DNA from 2 places in the Kineococcus rugosus genome. Region 1 is predicted to be linked to the other one. Evidence: riboswitches for the same ligand, from Rfam matches in the RefSeq annotation. Region 1 holds a riboswitch; the other holds the start of a gene.
The links. A riboswitch is a leader RNA that binds a small molecule or an ion and turns the genes downstream of it on or off. The one in region 1 is predicted to bind cyclic di-AMP.
Positions count from the first base shown of each region.

Region 2: it holds a riboswitch for cyclic di-AMP, as region 1 does, so the genes downstream of both, ACRYM6_RS07735 (C40 family peptidase) here and ACRYM6_RS13730 (transglycosylase family protein) in region 1, are expected to answer to the same signal.

Region 1 is NZ_JBJLSJ010000022.1:5,125-12,213, forward strand. Features, by position in the region: gene ACRYM6_RS13720 (ABC transporter permease) at 1-243, shown strand, start outside; gene ACRYM6_RS13725 (TrmH family RNA methyltransferase) at 263-901, shown strand; gene ACRYM6_RS13730 (transglycosylase family protein) at 978-1,682, opposite strand; cyclic di-AMP (ydaO/yuaA leader) riboswitch at 1,680-1,870, opposite strand; gene ACRYM6_RS13735 (lysophospholipid acyltransferase family protein) at 2,011-2,760, opposite strand; gene ACRYM6_RS13740 (SDR family oxidoreductase) at 2,879-5,170, opposite strand; gene ACRYM6_RS13745 (carbon starvation CstA family protein) at 5,301-7,089, shown strand, end outside.
Region 2 is NZ_JBJLSJ010000010.1:111,761-118,849, reverse strand. Features, by position in the region: gene ACRYM6_RS07760 (aldo/keto reductase) at 1-169, shown strand, start outside; gene ACRYM6_RS07755 (RNA-binding S4 domain-containing protein) at 203-430, opposite strand; gene ACRYM6_RS07750 (hypothetical protein) at 427-774, opposite strand; gene ACRYM6_RS07745 (ATP-binding cassette domain-containing protein) at 833-4,285, opposite strand; gene ACRYM6_RS07740 (HNH endonuclease) at 4,415-4,909, opposite strand; gene ACRYM6_RS07735 (C40 family peptidase) at 5,284-6,069, opposite strand; cyclic di-AMP (ydaO/yuaA leader) riboswitch at 6,126-6,295, opposite strand; gene ACRYM6_RS07730 (metal-dependent transcriptional regulator) at 6,574-7,089, opposite strand, start outside.

The sequences.
Region 1 (7,089 bases):
GCCGTCAACGAGCCGGGGACGCTGCAGACGGCCCTGTCCTACGTGCCGCTGTCCTCGCCGATGGTCATGCCCAAGCGGGTCGTCCAGGGCGACGTCGCGCTGTGGGAGCCGCTGCTGTCGCTGGGCGTCATCGCCGTCACCGCGCTGCTGTTCGTGGCGGTCGCGCGGCGGCTGTACGAGAACAGCCTGCTCCAGACGGGGCGCTCGCTGGGCTTCAAGTCCGCCTGGAAGAAGGTCGCCTGACACCTGGGAGGATCCCCGGGTGAGCGAGCAGGAGCAGCGGGTCGTCGGCGTCGGACCCTGGGAAGGGGCCTGGCCCGACGACCCGCGGTACGACCCGGAGCTGCTGCGCGAGGGGGACCGCCGCAACGTCGGCGACGAGTACCGCTACTGGTCGAACGCGGCGATCGTCGCCGACCTCGACACCCGCCGGAACCCGCTGCACGTCGCGGTGGAGAACTGGCAGCACGACGCGAACATCGGGTCCGTCGTGCGCACCGCGAACGCCGTGAACGCCGCCGGCGCGCACGTGGTCGGGAACCGCCGCTGGAACCGGCGCGGCGCGATGGTCACCGACCGCTACCTCAGCACCCACCACCACGCCGACGTGGCGGCCCTGGCCGCCTGGGCCGCCGAGCGGGACCTGCCGATCGTGGGCATCGACAACGTCGAGGGGTCGGTGCCGCTGGAGACGTACGACCTGCCGCGCGCGTGCGTGATGCTCTTCGGGCAGGAGGGCCCCGGGCTGACCGCGGAGGCCGTCGGGCACTGCGTCGACGTCCTGGCGATCGCCCAGTTCGGGTCGACGCGCTCGATCAACGTGGGGGCCGCCGCGGCGGTCGCGATGCACGCCTGGGTGCGCCGGCACGTCTTCGGCCAGCGGCCCACCGCCTGCCCGTGACGTGACGAGCCCCGGCGGTCCAGGACGGCGGTGGGGCCGTCCTGGACCGCCGGGGCTCGGTCCCGGTCGCGGGGGGTCAGGGCAGGACGAGGACCTGGCCGACGCGGATGTGCGCGGGGTTGTCGCCGATCGCGCCGCGGTTGGCGTTCCACACGGCGACGTAGCCGCCGACGACGCCGTTGTTGACGGCGATGCGGTACAGCGTCTCGCCGGGGGCGACGGTGTGGGTGCGCACCGGGGCGGGAGCGGACTCGACGACCGCCGCGGGAGCCGGGGCGGGCGCGGGGGCCGGGGCGGGAGCCGGGGCGGGAGCCGGCGCGGGCGCCGGGGCGGGCGCCGGGGCGGGCGCGGGGTGCAGCAGCGCCTGCTCCATGCCGACCGGGTCGGCCGCACCGCTCAGGCCCAGCTTGCGGGAGCAGGACGGCCAGGCGCGCCAGCCCTGCTTGGCGAGCACGCGCTCGGCGGTGACGATCTGCTGCTCGCGGGTGGCGAGGTCGGCACGGGGGGCGAACTGGCCGCCGCCGAAGCCGGTCCAGGTGCGGGCGCTGAACTGGATCCCGCCGTAGTAGCCGTTGCCGGTGTTGATGTGCCAGTTGCCGCCGGACTCGCACTGGGCGAGGCGGTCCCACTCGGAGACCGGGGCGGCGGAGGCGGTCGAGACGGGGCCCAGCAGGGCCGCGCCGGCGGCGCCGGCCGCGACGGTCGCGAGCAGCCCGCGACGGAGGGACGTGGTGGTGCGGGGCGCGCGGTGGCGCGCGGGGGCGCGACGGATCGCAGACATGGTGACCTCCAACGCCTGCGAGGTCAGCTGTCGGGTTCGGGTCGAAGGTTGGTTGACCCGGCCGCGCGGGCGCGGCTTCACCCCGAGGACTCCCGCCGGGGCGGTCGTCCGAGGAACCTTGGGTCCCCCGCTCCTGCCCACGGGCTCTTTGCCGGCGCGCGGTGGGCAGGACTCGGCGTTCCGCGGCCGTGTCCCCGAGTGGCCCCGGAGACGTCCTGACGGTAACGCGTCCGAGGCCCGCCGTACACCGTCCGGAGACCGGTTCGTGACCGGAACCCCCGCCACCGGGCGGGATGTGCACCACGAGTGTGGTGCACATCACGCTCCGTCAGGAGTTGGCGAGCAGCTTCGCGACCGCTTCCTCGATGCGGGACGTGAAGTCGCCCGCCCGCTCACCCTCGCGGCCGTGCAGCGGCTCCCCGAAGGTCACGTGGATCGGGGGACGCCCCGGGACCGGCCAGTTGCGCCGCGGCGGCATCGCGTCGAACGTCCCCCGCAGGGCGATCGGCACCACCGGCACCCCCGCCTCCAGCGCCAGGTACGCCGCGCCCTTCTTGAACGGCCGCATCTCCCCGGTGTAGCTGCGCCCGCCCTCGGCGAAGATCACCAGGCTCCAGCCGTCGTGCAGCAGCTGCGAGGACTGGTTCGGCCCCCGGCCCCCGCGCCGCTCCAGCGGGTACGTCCCGATCACCAGGCCCGAGGGCGCCGCCCGCCACCACACGTCGAAGAAGTAGTCGGCGGCGGCCGCGATCGCCACCCGGCGCCGGCGCCGCGGCCCCAGCGCCTCCAGGATGACGGGCGCGTCCAGGTGCGAGGAGTGGTTGGCGACCAGCACGGCCGCCGTCCCCAGCCGGTCCAGGACCTCCACGTCGTGGACGTGGATCGTCACCTGCGACCGCATCACCGGGGTCATCAGGACCCGCTGCAGCGTCGACCGGACCAGCGTCGCCGGCGCCGAGCGCACCCAGTCGTTGCGGTGCACCGAGCGGCTCCCGCCCCCGGGCTCGGGCGCCCCCTGGGAACGCTTGCGCAGCAACGGCAGAGCACGCACGATGCGGGTCGGTCGCGGGAATCCCATCAGCCTCGCCATCCTCCGGTCCTCGACACACCGACGGTCAGCGGCGGCGCGGAGTTCACGAGACGCATCCTGCCACGCCCCCCGCGGCCCGCAGGGGTCCGCACCGCCGCGACCCCGGTCAGTCCGTGCCTGCGAGCACCTGCTGCGGCACCCGCAGCCGGCGCGCCGGCGAGGACGCGGCCCAGTCCTGCACCGGCCAGCGCGAGGCCCGCGCCACCCGGAACAGCGGCACGTCGGGGGAGACGGCCGTCGGGTTGCCCACGGTCTTCAGCAGCGGCAGGTCGACGTGGGAGTCGGCGTAGGCGTAGCTCGCCGACAGGTCCGCGCCCTCGACCTCGGCGTACCGGCGCAGCCACGCCGCGCGCGCCTCGCCCACCAGCGGCGGGGAGGTGAGGAACCCGCTGGCCCGGCGGTGGCCGTCGGTCACCTGCTCGTCCAGCTCGGTGCACACCACCTCGTCGAACAGCCCCGCCAGCGGGCGGGTCACCTGCCGCACGTCACCGGTCATGAGGATCGTGCGGTGCCCCGCGTCGCGGTGCGCCTGGATGCGCCGCAGCGCGTCGGAGGACACCTGCTCCAGGAAGGCGGGGGCGTAGACGTCGTCGACGTACGCCTCCAGCGCGTCCAGGTCGACCCCCGCGTACCCGCGGAAGAGCGAGCGCAGGAAGCTGCCCCGGTCGCGGCGCTCGGAGGCGATCCAGCCCGGCAGGTGCCGCACGACGCGACCGAACTCGGCGATGCGGGCCGGGGCGTCCAGCGAGGACAGCCGCAGCGTCAGGTAGGAGTCGACGACCGTGCCCGGCAGCAGCGTCCCGGCCAGGTCGAACACGGCCAGCACGGGCGGCGCGCCCTCGGCGACCGGCCGCAGCTCGCGGGGCCCGCGCTGCTCGGCCTGCGTGCGGCGGCGGCGGATCTCCTCGTACTTGCGCATCTGCGTCGTCACCGACGGGCAGTGCGACTCCAGCCAGTAGTGCGTCCAGTCCACCGTGGAGGTGTCGAAGCCGAACAGCTCGACGTCCGCGGGGTCCAGCGCCCGGTGCAGCGCCAGGGTGTTGTCGTCGACGAACCGCAGCTCGGCCTCGGTGTACGCCTTGTACAGGTCCATGTAGCGGCGGGCGAACTCGATCTGCCGGCGGGCCTTGTCCAGCCGCAGGGAGACGTCCCGGACCTTGGGCGAGCGCGGGGCCAGGGCCAGCAGCCGGTCCCCGGCGCCCGTCAGCAGCTCCCCGGCGCGCACCTTGCGCTCCACGGCCCGGCCGCCGGGGAAGTCCCACGTCGGCATGACCTCGGGGGAGGAGTCGAAGGGGTGCTTCGTGAAGTACTCGCGGATGAACTCGTACACGTCCCGGAACGTCAGCGGGTTCCGGCTGCCCGAGGTCACGTGGTAGTACGCCGGCTGCGACAGCGGCGGCGGGGTCGCCGACGCCTTGAGGATCGCGTTGACGACGTGGTCGATCGGCACGACGTCCAGGACCGAGTCGGGGGCGGCCGGGAACTCGGTCAGCTCACCCCGGCCGTAGGCCAGGATGATCGGCTCGGCCATCTTGAAGCCCTCGATCCACCCCGGGTGCGGGTGGCTCACGGCCGACTCGACGATGCTCGGGCGCAGGATCGTCGTCGGGACCACCGGCGCCGCGACCTCCTCGACGAACCGCTCGCCCATCGCCTTGGTGAACGTGTAGCAGTCCGTCCAGCCCAGCGTCCGGGCGCGCTCCTTGCCCGCCGCCTTCTGCTGCGCGGTGACCCACGCCACGCGCCGCTCCTCGGCCCCGGCGGCCACCGACAGCGGCCCGGCCCGGCCGTGGTCGCGCTCGGCGGCCCGCAGGAACTCCCGCAGCCGCCCCTCCAGCCGGGAGTCCTCCTCGATGCGCGCGGCCAGCCGCAGGCCCGCCTCCAGTTCGCTGCGCCAGTCGACGTCGTGCTGCACGGCCCGCTCGGGCACCGCCCCGCGCCGCCGGCCGCCCACGTACGCCGTGGAGACGTGCACGTAGTGCACGGCGCGGTGACCGCGCTCGCCGGCCTCCAGCGTGCGCTCCACCAGCGAGCGGGTGCCGACGACGTTCGTGGTGAAGGCGTCCTGGATGAGCGGGTCGAACGACACGTCCCCCGCGCAGTGCACGACGACGTCGATGTCGGAGGGCAGCTCCGGCACGTTCGACAGGTCGCCCTCGAGCGCCTCGACCCGCGTCTTGAGCAGGTCGTCGGCCTCCCCGGCGGCGCGGAAGATCGGCTTGCGCAGCACCGACCGCAGCCGGTCCTCGCCGCTCTGGCCGGGCTTGGGGCGCACCAGCGCCACCGCGGTCGTCCCGGGCAGGTCGACCAGCAGACGCTGCAGCAACGCCTCACCGATGAAGCCCGTCACCCCGGTCAGGAGGAAACGCTTGCCGTCGAGCTCGTCAGCCAATCGCACGCGGGAATCCTGCCACGGATGCGGACCCCCACCGCGACACGTCACCCGGACCGCCCGCGGGAGGGTGCGCCGGGACCGGGTGTGCCACGCTGCTCAGCAGACGCTCAGGACGACCGCGAGGAGGCGGAACGTGTCCCGGTTGCAGCCCGACGACCTCGAGGTGGCGCGCAGACGCCCCTCGGCCCGCTCGATCGCCGCGTGGAGCGCCGTCGCCGTCGTGGGCGCGGCCTGCTGGACGGTCCTGGCCCTCGCGCGCGGGGAGTCCGTCAACGCCCTGTGGATCCTCTTCGCGGCGCTGGCCTCGTACGCCATCGCCTACCGCTTCTACTCGCGGTTCATCACCCACCGGGTGCTGCGCGCCGACGACCGCCGCGCCACCCCGGCCGAGCGGTACGAGAACGGCGTCGACTTCGAGGTCACCGACCGGCGGGTCCTGTTCGGCCACCACTTCGCCGCCATCGCCGGCGCCGGGCCCCTCGTCGGGCCCGTGCTGGCCGCGCAGATGGGCTACCTGCCCGGGACGATCTGGATCGTCGTCGGCGTGATCTTCGCCGGGGCGGTGCAGGACCTCACGGTCCTGTTCTTCTCCATGCGCCGCGGCGGCAAGAGCCTGGGCCAGATGGTCCGCGAGGAGATCGGGGTCGTCGGCGGCGTCGCCGCGCTCATCGCCGTCTTCGCCATCATGATCATCATCCTGGCGGTGCTGGCGCTCATCGTCGTCAACGCCCTCGCCGAGTCCCCCTGGGGCGTGTTCTCCATCGCCCTGACCGTCCCCATCGCGCTGTTCATGGGCGTCTACCTGCGGTACCTGCGGCCCGGGAAGGTGCTGGAGGCGACCGCCCTGGGCGTCGTCCTGCTCCTGGCCGCCATCGTCGGCGGCGGGTACGTCGAGACGTGGGGGCTGGCCGCGTCCCTCACCCTGTCGCCCGAGACGCTCGTCGTCGCCCTCGTCGTCTACGGGTTCGTCGCCTCGGTGCTGCCCGTGTGGCTGCTGCTGACCCCGCGCGACTACCTCTCGACGTTCATGAAGATCGGCGTCATCGTCCTGCTCGCCGTGAGCCTGGTCGTGGCGCGGCCGGTGCTCGCCAACGACGCCGTCACGTCGTTCGCCCGCGAGGGGAACGGCCCGGTGTTCGCCGGGTCGCTGTTCCCGTTCGTCTTCATCACCATCGCCTGCGGGGCGCTGTCGGGCTTCCACGCGCTGATCTCCTCCGGGACCACCCCGAAGATGGTCGCCAAGGAGCGGCAGGTGCGGCTCATCGGGTACGGCGGGATGCTCATGGAGAGCTTCGTCGCGATCAGCGCCCTCATCGCCGCCTCCGTCATCGACCAGGGGCTGTACTACGCCGTGAACTCCCCGGCCGGCGCCACCGGCGGCACCCCGCGGACGGCGGCGGAGTTCGTCACCGGCCTCGGTTTCGTCGCCACCCCCGAGACCCTCCAGGGCGCGGCGGACGCGGTGGGGGAGGAGAGCGTCGTCTCCCGCACCGGCGGCGCCCCCGCCCTCGCGCTGGGCATCTCGCAGGTGTTCCACCAGGCGTTCGGCGGTGGGCTGCAAGCGTTCTGGTACCACTTCGCCATCATGTTCGAGGCGCTGTTCATCCTCACCGCCGTCGACGCCGGGACCCGCGTGGGCCGGTTCATGCTCCAGGACACGATCGGCAACGTGTGGCGGAAGTTCGGTGACCTGTCGTGGCGGCCGGGGAACGTCATCGCCAGCGCCGCCGTCGTCGGCGCCTGGGGGTACTTCCTCTACACCGGCGTCACCGACCCGCTCGGCGGGATCAACCAGCTGTTCCCGCTGTTCGGGATCGCGAACCAGCTGCTGGCCGCGATCGCCCTGACCCTCGTCACGGTGCTGCTCGTCAAGCACGGCCGCGTCCGGTACGTGTGGGTGACGGCCGTGCCGCTGGTGTGGG
Region 2 (7,089 bases), on a different contig from region 1:
GCGGCACGGGGTGAGCGCCGAGCAGGTGGTCGTGCGCTGGCACCTGCAGCACGGCGTCGTGGTCATCCCCAAGTCCGGGGACCGGGAGCGGCAGGCCCGCAACCGGGACGTGGCGGGGTTCGCGCTGGACGCGGCCGAGGTCGCCGCGATCGACGCCCTCGGCCGCTGACCCGTCCGGTGCGGGCCCGGTGCGGGCCCGGGCTCAGCCCGTGACGCGCACCGCCCAGGTCCCCGCGCCCAGGCCCACGACGTCGCCGTCGGCGAGCTGGCGACCGCGCCGCTCCTCCGGTTCGCCGTTGACGGTGACGTCCCCCGCCACGAGCGCCTCGCGGGCCTGCCCCCCGGTGTCGACGGCACCGGCCAGCTTGAGGAACTGCCCCAGCCGCACGACCCCGGTCACCTCGACCACCTCGGCGTCGGGGGCGCTCACTCCTCGACGGCCAGGGCGGTGAGCACCCCGGCGATCCGGTCGGCCTCGGCGCGGGTGAGGCGCTCGGGCACGAGGACCTCCACGCGGGTGCCGTCGGGCAGCGGGACGGTGTGCATGAGCATCGCCCGCCCCTCGGCCACGACCTCGGCCTCCGGCACGTCCCCGCCGTCCGGGACGCCCGCGCCCCGCCCCGCGCCCGGCGCCGGGGTGGTGCCCAGGAACGCCTTGAGCCGGTCGATGCCCTGCGCGGCGAGGCGCTCGGCCTGCGGGTCGATCCGGCCCTGCCTGAGCAGTCCCCGCAGCACCGAGTCCAGCGACTCGCCCTGACCCTTGTTCTCGTCCATGCCCCCAGCCTCGCACCCCGGCCGGGTGCGGGCGTCCCCCCGGCGTCGGACCCCGGTCTCACCCGGCCAGGTGCCCCCAGTCCCCCTCCAGCTCCGCCCAGGGGCCGACGGCCTCCACGTGCCCGTCGGCCAGGACCACGACCCGGTCGGCGGCCAGCAGCGCGGACCGCTTGGAGGACGCCCCGATGACGGTGGCCCCCCGGTCCCGCAGCGACCGCCACAGCTCCAGCTCGGTGCGGGCGTCGAGGGCGGAGGACACGTCGTCGGCGACGAGCAGGTCGGCGCCGGAGGCCAGCGCCCGGGCCAGCGCGAGCCGCTGCACCTGGCCCCCCGACAGCCGTACCCCGCGGTGCCCGACGAGGGCGTGCCGCCCCCCGGCGGCGGTGACGTCGCGGGTCAGGCGGGCGTCGCGCACCGCGTCGTCGGCCAGGGCGCGCGCGTGGGCGTGGTCGAGGGTCACGTTGTCCTCGAAGCTGCCCGACAGGACCCGCGGGACCTGGGCGACGTAGCTGACCCGGCCCGGGCGCAGGAAGGTCTGCGGGTCCTGCACGTCGACGCCGTTCCAGCGCACGGTGCCCTCGTGGTCGACCAGACCGGCGAGCGCGGCGAGCAGGCTGGACTTGCCGGACCCGACGCGGCCGGTGAGCAGGACGAGCTCGCCGGCCTCCACGCGCAGGTCGACGTCCTGCACGCCGACGGTGCCGTCGTCGTGCACGGCGGTGAACCCCTCGACGGCGACGTGGTGCAGCGGCGTGCGCGGCGGTTCCTCCGGCGCGGGGGCGCGGCCGGTGAGCAGGTCGGTGCCGGCCGGGACGCGCACGACGTCGGGGGTCCCGGCGAGCGCGGTGACGGCCCGCAGCCACTCCCGGGCGACGGGGGCCTCGGTGATGACGGCCCCGGACACGGTGCCGTAGTAGGACGCGCCCGCGACGGCGGTGGAGACCAGCAGGGCGTCGGCCAGCGACCACCAGCCGGTCAGGTGCAGGGCCCAGGTGGTGACGACGCCGGCCTGCACGAGCACCCCGGGGACGCCCTCCAGCAGGGCCCGGACCCGCAGCTCGCGCACCGAGGCCCGCACGCGGCTGCCGTCGACGGCCACGAGGCGGCGCAGCACGTCGGGGACGGCACCGGCGAGCTTGACGGTGCGGGCGGCGTCGACGGCCGAGCCGAGGTCGCGGCCGAACACGGCGCGGGCGTCCCCGGCGGCCCGGCCCCGCCGCCCGGCCAGCGGCGCGCCGGCGACGGAGACGAGCGCGGACCCGGCCATGACGACGGCGACCACGGCCCCGGCCGTGACGTCCCCGGCGACCAGGGAGGTCACCGCGACGACGAACGCGCCGATGACCACGTCGACGCAGCGGTCGGTGTAGAGGACGAACCGCTCGGAGTCCAGGCAGCGGGCGGTCACCTCCCCCGCGGGCACCCGGGCCAGGCGGTGCTGGCGGGTCTGCCCGCGCAGCACGGCCAGCCGCGCGGTGAGGGTGATCGCGTTCCACCACAGCGGGTACACCCGCAGGGCGACGGTCAGCAGGAAGGGCACGGACACCAGGACCAGGACGAGGCCGCCCATCGGCGCCCACACCCGCTGCGGCTCGGCGCCGGTCTGCAGGCCCTGCACGACCAGGCCCCACAGCCAGCCGGCGACCGCGCCGTAGGTGCCGAGCACCGAGCACAGGGCGAACAGGACGGCGCCCAGCAGCCCCCACCGCGGGTGCCGGGTGACGGCGGTGGCGACGGCCCGCAGCAGCCGCGGGCGGGGCCCGGCCGGGACGGGCGGGCGGGGGCGGCGGGGCCGGCTGGACAGGACCTCGCCGTCGTGGTGGGCGGGGTCGAGCTGCCCGGACCCGCCGGCGCGCAGCAGGTCGGCGAACGGGCCGGGCCGGTGGGCCAGCTCGGCGCGGGGCCCGTGCTGGACGAGGGCGCCGTCCTCCAGGACGGCGACGTGGTCGGCGCGGGCGGTCGTGCTGAGCCGGTGGGCGATGAGCAGGCCGGTGCGGCCGGCGAGCAGCCGGGAGGCGGCGGCGGTGACGCGGTGCTCGGTGACGGGGTCCATCCGGGCGGTGGCCTCGTCGAGGACGACGACGCGGACGTCGCGCACGAGCAGCCGGGCGAAGGCGACGAGCTGCTCCTCCCCGGCGGACAGGGTGCTGCCGCCGGGGCCGAGCCGGGTGAGCAGGCCCTCGGGCAGGCCGTCGACCCACTCGCGCAGGCCGAGGGAGTCGACGGCCGCCTGCAGGCGGGCGGGCGGGACGTCGGCGTCGAGGGTGATGTTCTGGGCCAGCGTCCCGGCGAGCAGCTCGGTGCGCTGGGTGACGACCCCGACGCTGCGGCGCAGGTCCTGCAGGTCCAGGGCGGTGACGTCGTCGCCGGCGAGCAGCACCTGCCCCGGGCCCGGTTCCAGGGCCCGGGACAGCAGGGCGGCCAGCGTGGACTTGCCCGAGCCGCTGCGGCCGACGAGGGCGCAGGTGGTGCCCGCGGGGACGGTGAACCGGACGTCGCGCAGGGCGAAGCCGCCGGGGTGGGCGAAGCGGACTCCGGCGAACTCGACGCTCAGCGGGCCGGCGGCCACCGGGCGGCCGCCGGCGGGTTCGGCCGGGGCTCCCAGCAGGGCCCGGATGCGCTGCACCGCACCGAGTCCGGCCTGCACCTCGGGCAGCCGCTCGGCGATCTGGTTGAGGTCGCCGGCGAACCCGGAGCACAGCAGGAAGATCGTGACGAGCTGCGCGACGCCCAGGCGCCCCTCGCCGACGAGGGCGACCCCGCCGACGACGAGCGCGGAGCACAGCAGCGACAGGACCAGGACGCTGCGGCGCGCGACGGTCGCCGAGACGGCAGTGGTGGCCCGCACCCGGTCGAGCACGGCGGCGGCCAGCGCGGCGTAGCGGCGCACGACGTGGGGGCGGCCCAGGCTGGAGCGGATGTCGTCGCGGCCCGCGACGGCCTCCTCCAGCTGGGCGGCGTGCTCGGTCCAGGCGACCTCCTCGGCCACCTTGCGCTCGACGAGCAGCGCCGCGAGCCGGCGCACGGCGAACCAGACGACGACGGCGACGACGGGGAACACGATCCACGCCGGCCACCAGACGAGCCCGGCCACGACCCAGCCCGCCAGGCAGCGGACCCCGCCGCGCGCCAGGTCCCAGACGGCCTCGCGGACCAGCTGGGCGAGCTGGCGCGGGTCGTCGTCGACGCGGTCGATGACCTCGCCGACGGCCTGCTCCCCCAGCGCCGGGACGGGCTGGGCGAAGGCGGCGGCCAGCAGGTCCGCGCGCAGCCGGCCCTCGGCCTCCCCGACGGCCGTGGCCAGCGCGACGCGGCCGAGGGTGTCCCCGGCGCTGGCCCCCACGACGAGCACGGCGAGCGCGACGAGCAGCCCGGCGCCGGGGTCGGCGGCGAGCCGGCCGGTGACGACGGTGCCCAGCGTCTCGGCGACGGCGGCCAGCACCCCCAGGACCGCCGCTCCCGCCGCCGTCGGGCCGGCCAGGCGCCGCCAGGACAGGGTGGGGCGGGACATGCGGGGGTCCTCCGGGCGGGTCGGGGCGGCGGGGCGCCGCCCGTCGACGCTAGCGACGCGGGGCGCCGCGGGACCTCCCGTTTTCCCGGCACCGTCGCCCGCCGCCGCGCGGGGGCCGGTGCGCCCGGCTCAGGCGGCGGTGGCCAGGAAGGAGTCCCAGCGCGGGTCCGGCTGGTCGGCCCCCCGCACGGCCCACGACGCGCCGCGGGGCGCGGCGGGCCGGAACGGCAGGTGCCAGCCCATCTCCTCGGGGGTGCGGTCCCCCTTGGCGTTGTTGCAGCGCACGCAGCAGGCGACGAGGTTCTCCCAGCTGTCCGGCCCGCGGCGGCTGCGGGGCAGGACGTGGTCGACGGTGGTGGCGTGGCCGCGGCAGTAGGCGCAGCGGGAGTGGTCGCGGCGCAGCACCCCGCGCCGGCTCACCGGGACGGTCCGCCCGCGCGGGACCCGGACGTAGCGCGTCAGGAGGATGACGGAGGGCCGTTCCAGGCTCGTCGTGGCGCCCACGACGGGGTCGGCGTCGGCGAGGACCACCGACGCCTTCCCGGCCAGGACCAGCACCAGGGCGCGCCGGAAGGACACGACCGCGAGGGGTTCGTAGCCGGCGTTCAGCACGAGCGTGCGCACATCCACCTCCTGAGACGACGAGAGGCGCCTCCCCCGACGGGGGGAGGCGCCTCTGAGGGAGCGACGACGGTCACATGGTGGTGGTGCACGCGGTGGTGCCCCGTGACCTGGGCCGTGGACCGGCCGTGCGGTATCGCGATCCCCGCTCGGGGGGTGGCTCCGGGGTGACTCGTGGTCATCGCCCCTCCGCGTCGTGGTCCGGTCCGACGTCCTTGGAGGGAGAGTACGTCGCCGGTGGTGGAGCAGTCAGCAACTTTCCCGTGAATCCCACCCGGCACGGCCGCCGCACGCGTGGCGGGGGCCGGGGACGACGCAGGCGCGGGCCGTCGGTGCGACGGCCCGCGCCTGGCGGGGGGGGTGTGTCCGGGTGCTGCTCAGACGGTCGGCGCGAGGCGGCCGAACGTGACGGCGGAGCTCCAGATCGCCCGCAGCTGGACGGGCTTCCCGGCGCGCGGGGCGTCCCACATCATGTTGTCGCCGGCGTAGATGCCGACGTGGTAGGCGCGGCCGCCGCCGTTGGAGAAGAACACGAGGTCGCCGGGGACGGCGTCGCCGCGGGAGATCCCGGCGGCGGCCTGCTTCTGCGCGTTGGCGGTGCGGGGGATCTCGAAGCCCAGCTGGCGGTACACGTAGCTGGTGTAGCCGGAGCAGTCGAAGCCGCGGGGGGTGGTGCCGCCGTAGACGTAGGGCACGCCGGCGTAGTCGTCGGCGACGGCGAGGATCTGGTGACCCAGCGGGACCGGCGCGGGAGCGGGGGCGGGCGCCGGGGCCGGGGCCGGGGCCGGGGCGGCCACCGGGACGGCGACGGCGCTCTCGGCCACGGAGGAGTGGACGACGGGGGCCGCGTCGCCGGCGCGGACGGCCCGCTCCAGGACCGGGGCGACGACCACGGGGGCCGGGGCCGGCGCCGAGGCGAAGGTCGCGGTGGCCGCGGGGGCGGCGGCGGTGGCCGGGGCGGAGACCACGCCGATCGGGTTGGCCCCGAAGGCGGCGGGCACGGCCGCGGCGACGGAGCTGTCGACCGCGGCCGGGGCGGCGGCGGGGGCCGCGCCGGCGGGCAGGGCGACCGCGAGGAGCAGGCCACCGGCCGCGGCCGCGACGGCGCCGGTGCGAGCGGCCCCTCCGGCGGTGCGGGCGACGCTGTCCGACAGGTCGTTCAAGGGCGTGAGGGGACGGACGGCGGCGCGGTGGCGCGCCTGGACGCGAGTCGTCAAGGAAGTGGCCTCTCCGACGCCTGCGAGGTGAGCTGTCGGGTTCGGGCTGGAGTTGCCCGGCCGGTTCGCACCGGCTTCACCCCTAGGGCTCGGACCGACCGGAGGGTCGGACGTCGCCCGGGAAACGTGGTTCCCCCACCCCTGCCATGAGCTGTCTCGGGGAACCTCGACGTGGTGGCAGGGCTCGGCGTCCACGCGAGGGCGACCACGTGCGCTGTCGTGGTTGCGGGTGGACCATAACCCGTCCTCCGGCGCGATGTCACGACCCGGTGACGAACGGGTGCCGGGAGTGTGACGGGTCGTCGTCACAATCCCAACGGAGAGTGACGAATCGAGACGCTGCGCCGATCTCGTCCGGCGCTGGACGACGAACGGCCCCCGCACGCAGCGTCACCGGGATCACGGTGCGGTGCAGGTGCGGGGGCCGGACGGGTGATGCGGGTCGGCTCCTCAGAGCGGCGCGACGAAGATGTGCCCCGCCTCGGCGGTCGTGAGGTCCACCACACCGTCGCCCACCGCGACCTCCACGCCGCTGCCCACGGACTTCGCGACGACCTCGGCGCCGGGCACCAGCCCCGCGCCGTGGAACCGCGCCAGCAGCGGCACGTCGGTCTGCAGCGGCTCCCCGAGCCGGCGCACGACCACCGGCCGGCCCTCGACGTCGGGAGCCGTCAACGGCTGGACGCCGGAGCGGAACGCCTCGGCGGCCGCGTCCTCCCCCAGCTCGCCCAGACCCGGGATGGGGTTGCCGTACGGGTCGAAGTGCGGGTGGTCCAGGATCGCCACCAGCCGCTTCTCGACCTCCTCGGACACGACGTGCTCCCAGCGGCACGCCTCCTCGTGCACCAGGCTCCACTCCAGCCCGATGACGTCGGTGAGCAGGCGCTCGGTCAGCCGGTGCTTGCGCATCACCCGCATGGCCTTGGCGTTGCCCGCCTCGGTCAGCTCCAGCCGGCGGTCGGTGCC